3 regions of the Hymenobacter sp. J193 genome follow, and region 2 is predicted to be linked to each of the others. Evidence: riboswitches for the same ligand, from Rfam matches in the RefSeq annotation. Region 2 holds a riboswitch; each other region holds the start of a gene.
The links. Region 2 has a riboswitch for S-adenosylmethionine ahead of LRS06_RS18155 (phosphoadenylyl-sulfate reductase). Riboswitches for the same ligand answer to the same signal wherever they lie in the genome.
Positions count from the first base shown of each region.

Region 1: another riboswitch for S-adenosylmethionine. It lies ahead of LRS06_RS02185 (PLP-dependent aspartate aminotransferase family protein); the one in region 2 lies ahead of LRS06_RS18155 (phosphoadenylyl-sulfate reductase).
Region 3: another riboswitch for S-adenosylmethionine. It lies ahead of metH (methionine synthase); the one in region 2 lies ahead of LRS06_RS18155 (phosphoadenylyl-sulfate reductase).

Region 1 covers NZ_JAJONE010000001.1:492,159-495,430, forward strand. Annotated here, with positions in the region: gene LRS06_RS02180 (leucine-rich repeat-containing protein kinase family protein) at 1-801, opposite strand, end outside; SAM riboswitch class I at 1,027-1,141, shown strand; gene LRS06_RS02185 (PLP-dependent aspartate aminotransferase family protein) at 1,282-2,484, shown strand; gene LRS06_RS02190 (homoserine dehydrogenase) at 2,644-3,272, shown strand, end outside.
Region 2 covers NZ_JAJONE010000001.1:4,151,115-4,154,386, forward strand. Annotated here, with positions in the region: gene cysD (sulfate adenylyltransferase subunit CysD) at 1-859, opposite strand, end outside; gene LRS06_RS18155 (phosphoadenylyl-sulfate reductase) at 883-1,656, opposite strand; SAM riboswitch class I at 1,969-2,060, opposite strand; gene LRS06_RS18160 (lipopolysaccharide biosynthesis protein) at 2,462-3,272, opposite strand, start outside.
Region 3 covers NZ_JAJONE010000001.1:1,494,558-1,497,829, forward strand. Annotated here, with positions in the region: gene LRS06_RS06460 (PA14 domain-containing protein) at 1-840, opposite strand, end outside; gene LRS06_RS06465 (hypothetical protein) at 995-1,120, shown strand; SAM riboswitch class I at 1,219-1,332, shown strand; gene metH (methionine synthase) at 1,405-3,272, shown strand, end outside.

The DNA of each region.
Region 1 (3,272 bases), 3.7 Mb from region 2:
AATCAGGCCGGGGTGGCGCCCGGCACTGATGCAGGCTACCATTTCGCTATGCGGCAGCCCGTCACTGGTCACGGCGCCCTTGAACAGCTTCACGGCAACCGGTTCGTGGGCTGCAGGATCCTGCCACTCCGCCCGGTAAATCACCCCCGAAGCGCCCTCACCCAGCTGTTGCTGGATAGCCAGTTTCTCCCAACTGATTTCTGGTATGGGATGCGCGGCCAGCGCGGCGGCTTCGATGTACTCACTGAGTGGGTTGCCGGCAAACGCCAGCCAGCTCAGGCGAGGCAAGCTGAGCAGCCACGTCGGCAGCTCCCCAAGGTGGTTGGCCGAGATGCGCAGCAGCTCCAAGGCGATGCAGGCCGCCATTTCGGGCGGCAGATGGGTAAGCTGGTTGCCGGCCAGCATCAGCTTCTGGAGCTCGTGGCACCGGCCGATTTCGGGCGGTAGCGCGGTGAGTTGGTTGTCGGTCAGGATAAGCCAGCGCAACCTGGGTGGCAACGCGGTGGCCGGCAGCGTACGGATCTGGTTGGCTTTGAACCCCACCATCTGCAGCTCTGAACACTTCCCTAGTGCCTCGGGCACCTCGGTAAACTGGTTGTCGGAGCAGAAAAGGATACGCAGCCGGCGCAGGCGGCTCAAGTCGGCGGGCAGCTCCGCCAGCGCGTTGCCGGAGAGGTTGAGGATTTCCAGCGTATCGGCCAGCTCGAATATTTCGCGGGGAAACTCCATGAGGCTTTCCGATAGATCAAGGCGGGTAGCGCCGACCAAGTCGCCGCGGCGCAATTGCTCCAACGTGTGCATACGGGCAAAGGTCGTGGTTTGCGGCCGTTGCCTTTGCGGTTATCAGCCGTTAAGCAGAGCGAAACATCTCGCATGCTGACGTTGCATCAGTAATCAAATTACCATTGCACGTGAGATACTTCGCTGCGCTCTGCATGACCTTACCACCTGCTCCAAAATATTTTCAAAATTATTTGCACGAATAAATTCTGGTTGTACATTTGCCCTGCGCTCCATGCCACGGAGCACTTATCAAGAAAGGCGGAGGGACAGGCCCTGTGATGCCTTAGCAACCAGTAGAAATACCAGGTGCTAAATCCTGTTCTGAGTCGGCTTCGGTCGGCGCGGAAGAAGATAAGTTAAAAGATGCCTACCGTCTGCAGCGGTCTTGCTCTTCTGACTTGTCGGGAGGGCTTTTTTTATGCTCTTTCGGTAAGAAATCTTGCATAAGTGTCTGGGCAACAAGGTGCGTTTTCGTCTAACCACAAAACGGCCAAACCCATGCAATCTGCCACTCGCCTCCTCCAGTCCATTCCCGTAGATGAGCTCACCGGCGCCATCTCCGTTCCGATTTACCAGACCTCGACCTTCGTACAGGAGGCCCCCGGGGTAAACAAGGGCTACGACTACGCCCGCACCGGCAACCCTACCCGCCGCGCCCTCGAAAACATCCTGGCCACCCTCGAATACGGCCACTCCGGCTACGCCTTCGCCTCGGGTCTGGCCGCCATCGATGCGGTGGTGAAGCTGCTCTCGGCTGGCGACCAGATCGTGGCCATCGACGACCTGTACGGCGGGGCTTTCCGCCTGTTCGAGCACGTGTACCGCCGCTTCGGCATCGATATCGTGTACTGCGACACCACTGATCCGGCCAAGGTAGCTGCCGCCATTACCGCAAAAACCAAGCTGGTGTGGCTGGAGTCGCCCTCCAACCCTACCCTGAAAGTGTCGGACATTGCCGCCATTGCCGACATAGCCCATGCCCACGGCGCCTGGCTGTGCGTGGACAACACCTTCGCCTCGCCCGTGCTCCAGCAGCCCATCAAGTTGGGGGCCGATATCGTGGTGCACAGCGCCACCAAGTACTTGGGCGGCCACTCCGACCTCATTGCCGGCGTCGTGGTAGCGGCCACCGAGGAGCTGGGGCTGCAGCTAAAATTCATCCAGAACGCTTCGGGCGGTATCCTCGGGCCGTTCGATTCCTTCCTCGTGATTCGGGGGCTGGAAACGCTGCCTCTGCGCATTGAGCGGCACTGTAGCACGGCCCTGAAAGTGGCCCAATTCCTCCAAACGCGCCCCGAAGTGCGCGCCGTGTACTACCCGGGCCTGGAAGAGCACCCCAACCACGCGGTAGCCAAAAAGCAGCAGCCCGGCGGTTTCGGCGGCATTATTGCCCTCGTGCTCGAAGAAGACACCCAGGAAGCCGCCACGCAGGTAGTCACCAGCACCAAGTACTTCCACCTGGCCGAAAGCCTGGGCGGCGCCAAGAGCCTGCTCTGCCACCCCGCCACCATGACGCACAAATCCACGCCCGTGGCCCAGCGCCAGGCCGCCGGTGTGGCCGACAGCCTGATTCGCCTGAGCGTGGGCCTGGAAGATGCCGAAGACCTGATTGCCGACCTGGCCCAGGCACTCGACCGCCTGAGCGAAGGCAAAGTAGCCCTGAAAGAAGCCGTACGCGAAGCCGAAGCCCAGCTGGCGTAGGGGCTGAAAAAGATAGTAAACCATCATGCTGAGCGCAGCCGAAGCATCTCTACCGCTTCGTTGCAATGTCAATTGGTTAGCCAGAGGTAGAGATGCTTCATCTGCGCTCAGCATGATGGTTAACAGTAGTGTGACGCCCTTTTGATTTGCACAAGTACTATGAATCGTAACGACATCCGCATCGGCTTATTCGGATTCGGCGTGGTGGGCCAAGGCCTGCACACTGTGCTGGAACGCACGCCCGGCCTGCGGGCCCGCATCGGCCGCATCGGGGTGAAGGACCGCACCAAAGCCCGCAACCTGCCCGCCGAGCTATTCACCTTCGACCGCGACGAAGTGCTGGACGACCCCACGCTTAACGTCATTGTGGAGCTGATTGACGACGCCGACGAGGCCTACCGCATCGTGATGGGGGCGCTGCGCCGGGGCAAAGCCGTGGTAACGGCCAACAAGAAAATGCTGGCCGAGCACCTGCAGGAACTGATTGATTTGCAGCGCGAAACCAACACGCCCCTGCTCTACGAGGCCGCTGCCTGTGCATCCCTGCCCGTCATCCGCAACCTGGAGGAGTACTACGATACCGACCTGCTGGAAGCGGTGGAAGGCATCATCAACGGCTCCACCAACTATATCCTCACGGCCATGCACCGCGACGCGCTGACTTTCTCGGCGGCGCTGCGTAAGGCCCAGGAGCTGGGCTTCGCGGAAAGCAACCCCGCCCTCGACGTAGAAGGCCTCGACGCCCGCAACAAGCTGGTGCTGCTGCTGGCCCACGCGTTCGGGCTGGT
Region 2 (3,272 bases):
CGTCGAGACGGGTAGCACCCCGCTCGCTTACTTTGGCCAGCAGCAGATCCTGGATGATGTCTTCCACCGTGGCGGCGTCGCTTTCCACGGCGGCCGTGCAGGTAGAGTCGCCCACGGTGCGGAAACGCACCTGCCGCGTCACGATTTCGTCGTCCTTGTCGAGGCGGATGTGCTCGGTGAGGCCCAGCAGCTGGCCCGAGGGCAGCACCACGCAGGTACGCTCGTGGCCGAAGTAGATGTCGGGCAGGGTGATGTTCTCGCGCTGGATGTAGCGCCACACGTCCAGCTCCGTCCAGTTGGAAATGGGGAATACGCGCACGTTTTCGCCCTTCTGGATGCGGCCGTTATAGATGTTCCACAGCTCGGGGCGCTGGCGCTTGGGGTCCCACTGGCCAAACTCGTCGCGCACCGAGAAGATGCGTTCCTTGGCGCGGGCCTTTTCCTCGTCGCGCCGGGCCCCGCCGATGCAAGCATCAAACTCAAACTCCTCAATGGTTTCCAGCAGCGTGTAGGTTTGCAGCGGGTTGCGGCTGGGGTACTTGCCCATCGGCTCACGCAGGCGCTGGCGCCGGATGGTGTCCTCCACACTGCGCACAATCAGCTTTTCGCCCAGCTGCTCGGCCAGCGTATCGCGGTAGGCCAGCACCTCGGGGAAGTTATGCCCGGTATCCACGTGCACCAGCGGAAACGGGAAGCGGCCGGGGCGGAAGGCTTTTTCGGCCAGGCGCGTAAGCACAATGGAGTCTTTGCCACCCGAAAACAGCAGGGCAGGACGCTCAAACTGGCCGGCTACTTCCCGCAGGATGTGGATGGCTTCGGCTTCCAGCCGGTCGAGGTAATCGAAGGAAGGGGTACTCATAAGAAACTGGTCTTGCTTGATACTTAGTTGGCGGGCACCGGCTCCACCACCGGGTCGGGACCATTGTGGTGGGCGGTGGCGTGCAGACCGCATTCTTTGGCCGAAAGGTCTTCCCACCACCAGCGACCGGCGCGGAAGTCTTCGCCCGGCTTGATGGCGCGGGTGCAGGGCGCGCACCCAATACTCACAAAGCCCTGCTTATGTAGTGTATTCACCGGAATTCCGTGCTCCTGGGTGAAGGCCACCGCCTCTTCCCAGGTCCAGTCGAACAGCGGGTGAACTTTGATGAGGTTGTGCGGCGCGTCCCACTCCACCGGCTCCATCGTCTGGCGGTTCTGCGACTGTTCGGCCCGGATGCCCGTTACCCAGGCCTGTTGCCCGGCCAGGGCGCGGTTCAGGGGTTCTACTTTGCGGATGTGGCAGCACTCCTTGCGGTTTTCCACGCTCTCATAGAAGGAGTTGGGGCCTTTTTCGAGGAGCAGCGCCTGCAGGCTTTCCTGCCGGGGCGCATACACCTCAATCGGCTTCTGGTAGCGCAGCAAAGTCTTGTTCCAGGTGGCGTAGGTTTCCTGGAAGTTGCGGCCCGTATCGAGCGTGAATACCCGAATGGGCAAGTCGAACTCAAAAATCAAGTGACTGATAATCTGGTCTTCCAGGCCAAAGGAGGTCGAGAAAACCGCCGAGTTGGGGTACAGAGAAGCCACGAGGCGCAACCGCTCCAGGGCGGTGGCTGGCGTGAGCTGATGGCGCAGGTCGTCCAGGGGTGGACCAACCGGCGCGGCCAGGGCTGCGGGCATACGACAAGCAGGGAGAAGGAGAACCGGCCGGAGAAAGGCAGCAGTTCGGCGGAGAATCATCCTGCGCGGAAGCTGGCCTGACGTGGGCTGGTCGGGGCGCTGCGGCAGAACAAAAAGCGGCCTGTGCTAAGCCAGGCGGCCGCTAAGCATAGCGGAGCTGCCGGGGGCTGAAATCAGCGCACAAACCAGGAAAAGTAGGGGTGTGAACTAGCAACAACACGCCATGCCCATCGTAGCACAACACCCATGCTGTACAGCAATGGAAGTGGCGGAGGCAGGGACGAGGTTGGACAAGTGGTTCACGGTTTGTTGTTTTTATATGGTCAGGACTTGGCACCGTTTCGGAAATTCCGCTGGTTGCCGGCGTTTCATAGAGCCTGTCTCTCCACGCCTCTGTATAAAAACAATCCTTTGGGGGGTAAAGAATTGGTAGGGCAAAGGAAGGGTCGAAATTTTATACTTCCAAATTTTCTTTTTCATGGGTAACCGCCAGCCAGTGAAATTAGCCGCTGATTTAGTGGAAATATCTAACTCGGGTGGTTGCTGTATGCCTACTAGTGAAATAGTGATTTTGGTTACTGGTTGACAGCTGGGCAATGCAGTGAGAATACAATTTCTATGACTGTCCCTTTGCCTGGTACAGCGGCCAAATAGGGCATTGATGCCAGCCTGAAAAACCTTTCTTTACTCGTTTTTAAGTTATGACATAATGATTTCCAACAGGCGTCATCAACTTGACTTGGCTGCCCGGTGCCCGGCTTAACGGCCCCTTACTGTGGGCCTAGGCCAACCGGTGAGAGTACAATCAGGTCAGCGGGTTTCGGTGCCGAAATTTTTGCATCAAAGCCTTGGCCTCTGGGGCAGACTTGGTGAGTAGAACCAGCGTGGCATACACTACCGTCAGTACCGCCGAGCGTACGAGCATGGCTACCAGTGGCGAATTGAAGGAGGGAACCAGCCAGGCGGCTCCGCCGGCTACTACCGCACTCAGCAGAATAAGCGGGATGCGGCCGGTGAAGGGCTGCATGCGGTAGCTGTGCCATACAAACCAGGTGCGGGCCAGGTTGATGCTCACAATGGCCAGCAGAAATGCCACCGCTGCCCCCGTCAGCCCCAGGCGCGGAATCAGCAGGGCATTGAGGGTAATGGTTACCAACGCCAACGACACGTTGAACAGCAGATCGTAGCGGTAGCGCGGGGAGGTGACGAGGATGAGCCCGTTGAGGCCCGTGATACCGTCGAAGAGGCGGGCCAAGAGCAGTACCAGCACGGCCGTAGTGCCAGCTTCAAGCGCGGGGTTGCGCATCAGGCCGTAGATGAAATCCAGGTTCAGCGCGATGCCCAGAGCCAAGTAGCAGCCCAGCACGGCATTCAGGCGGGTGGTGTCGCGATAGAAGGCGGCCATACGCGGCAGGGCGTTTTCCTTCCAGTAGTCGGCCAGTAGCGGGAAGGCAATTTTGTTGAGCGAGCGGGCCGGCAGCGTGAGGGCCGTGCTGATGAAAAATGCAATGCTGTACACGCCCGCTGCGGCCAGGTTCAACTGGGAGCCCACCATGAGCGTGTCGATGTTCATGATGATGGTGCCCGAAATATTGGCCAGCAGCGCAAACGCCCCG
Region 3 (3,272 bases), 2.7 Mb from region 2:
CTCGGGCTGTGAGGTGGGCAGCAACCGGGCGCGGCCCTGTTCGAAATACAGGTTTTTCAGCTCCACCACAGCGCCCTTCGCCAGATTGGCAAGGCTGGGCAATGAGTCGGGCGTTGCGGCCGGAGCCACTGTTGGTGCCGAAACAACCGCCTGAGCTGGCCGGGCGGCGGGCACGGCAGCTACGGCGGGGCGGGTGGCCGGCCGGGCAGCGGGCGTGGGCCGGCGGCGGGGCGTCGTTGGGGCCGCCACGGGCGCGGGCGTTGGCTTAGGAGCGGCAGCTACCACGGGCACCGGCCGGGGCTGCGCTACCGGAATAGGGCGGGCTGAGCCGGGCAGAGCCGTAAACAGCACCTTGCTGCTCACTGTTTCGAAGCCGCCCAGCTCCTCCGTACGCCGCCATTGCAGCAGCGCCCGACTCTCTATTCCGTTCTGAAAGTACTCGATGCGCACCGGATAGTACCGGCCGGCCTGAAGCCTAATGCGCACGGTGGCATTGAGGTGGTCCTGGTCGCGCCAGGCATCAATTAGCCGCTTCCCGCCCAGCCAGAACCGGAAACCGTCGTCCATCACCGTTGAAAACTCATACTCTCCCGTGACCGGTGCCAGCAGCCAGCCCTGCCACCGCACCGAAAACTCCTCCGTGGGCATATCCGGCCTGGGCGGGATGTGTTCCCAGTCGAAATCAATCTGACGGTCGGTACGGGTAAAGACTTTTTCCTCGAAGTTCATCCCTCGGTAATACGTGCCTTTCAGCCCCGTGCCCACGGGTAGCGCGGATGTTTGCGCCAGTAGCGGCGCGGCGCTCAACAACAATATCAGCCAGGTGAATAAGTGCTTCATCGGAAGAAAGAATAAGATAGTGACGTTGGCAGCCCCAGGCAAAGAAACGCTCCTACGGTTGTAGTTCGTATAGACCGCCCGACAAACCAATACCGTTGCCTGGTCGTAAAGTAGAGTGTGCGGTAATTTTCATTCAACTCCGCGCACCGCAGCTATGGCTACCAAGAAAACTCCTTCTACTTCGGCTAAAAAAACGGATCCGTGCTGGAAAGGCTACGAGCAGGCTGGCACCAAGCAGAAAGACGGCAAAACTGTCCCAAACTGCATCAAAAAAGACTAGCTCTTGTCAGACGCAGCTTCTCTGCTTTAAACAACCCCGGCCTTCTCACTGGCCGGGGTTGTTGTTTTTAGTTCGTTCCGCCGTATCTTCGCCTCTGTTACTTATCCAGAAAGACCGAGGGATTGGGCCCGACGACGTCTTAGCAACCTGAAATAAAACAAGGTGCTAACTCCCGTTTCAGGGCATTTAGGTGCGCTGGAAGAAGATAAGTACAGGACTCGCGCCCCCACGCGGCTCTTTCTGGATAGGCACTTTTTGCTGCCGATTTTCTGAGAAGAGCCGATATGCCGACCGTCACCGCCTCCCCGCTCCACGATATTCTTGCCAAGCGCGTCCTGATTCTGGACGGCGCCATGGGTACCATGATTCAGCGCCATACGCTGACCGAGGACGACTTCCGCGGCACCCGCTTTGCCGACCACCCGAAGCCCCTGCGCGGCAACAACGACCTGCTCAGCCTAACCCGCCCCGACATCATCAAAGGCATCCATGCCGATTACTTCGCAGCCGGGGCCGATATGGTGGAAACCAACACGTTCAGTGGCACCACCATTGCGCAGGCCGATTATGGGCTGGAGCATATCGTGTATGAGCTCAACTACGAGTCGGCGCGCATTGCCAGGGAAGTAGCCGACGAGTTTACGGCCCGGAACCCCGACAAGCCCCGCTTCGTGGCCGGCGCTATTGGGCCCACCAACCGTACCGCCTCGCTCTCCCCCGACGTGAACCGCCCCGGCTTCCGGGCCGTGACCTTTGATGAGCTGGCCACCGCCTACCACGAGCAGGTGCGCGGCCTCATCGACGGCGGCTCCGACGCCCTGCTCATCGAAACCATCTTCGATACGCTCAATGCCAAAGCGGCCCTGTATGCCGTGCAGAAGTTCTTCGATGAAGGCGGCCGCGTGGTGCCCGTCATGATTTCGGGCACGATTACCGACGCCTCCGGCCGCACCCTTTCGGGGCAGACGGTGGAGGCCTTCTGGAACTCGATTCGCCACCTGCCGCTGCTAAGCGTGGGCCTGAACTGTGCCCTCGGGGCCGATCAGCTGCAGGTGTATATCAAGGAGCTGAGCCGCATTGCGGATGTGCACATTTCCGCTTACCCCAACGCCGGCTTGCCGAATGCCTTTGGTGGCTACGATGAGTCGGCGCAGGAATTTGCGGGGGTAGTAGAAAATTACCTTAAGGAAGGCCTCGTGACGGTGGTAGGCGGCTGTTGTGGCACCACGCCCCAGCACATTGGCGAGCTGGCCCGCCTGGCCGGGAAGTACGAGCCGCGTAAGCTGCCGGAGCTACCGAAAGCTACCCGCCTGAGTGGCTTGGAGCCCTTCGGTATCTACCCTGAAAGCCTGTTCGTGAACGTGGGTGAGCGGTGCAACGTAACCGGCTCCCGCGCTTTTGCCCGCCTTATCCGGACCGGCAACTACGAAGCTGCCCTGCAAGTAGCCCGCGACCAGGTGGAAGGGGGTGCCCAGGTCATTGATGTGAACATGGACGAAGGCATGCTCGACTCGGAGCAGGCCATGACCACGTTCCTGAACCTCATTGCCTCGGAGCCCGATATTTCGCGGGTACCGATTATGATTGATTCCTCGAAGTGGAGCGTGCTGGAAGCCGGCCTGAAATGCGTGCAGGGCAAGAGCATCGTCAACTCCATTTCCCTTAAGGAAGGCGAAGAAACCTTCAAGGAGCGCGCCCGCACCGTGCGCCAGTACGGCGCCGCCGTGGTGGTCATGGCCTTCGATGAGAACGGCCAGGCCGACAACTATGAGAAGCGCATCGAAATCTGCCAGCGCAGCTACGACATCCTGGTGAACGAAGTGGGTTTCCCGGCCGAAGACATCATCTTCGACCCCAACATCCTGACGGTGGGCACCGGCATGGAGGAGCACCGCAACTACGCGCTGGACTTCATCGAGGCCGTCCGCTGGATCAAACAAAACCTGCCCGGTGCCCTCACCAGCGGCGGCGTCAGCAACATCAGCTTCTCATACCGCGGCAATGATGTAGTGCGCGAGGCCATGCACTCCTCCTTCCTCTACCACGCTATCCAGGCGGGCCTCGACATGGGCATCGTGAACCCCAGCCAACTGGCCGTGTACGACGAAGTGCCCAAGGACCTGCTGGAACTGGTGGAAGACGTGCTGCTGAA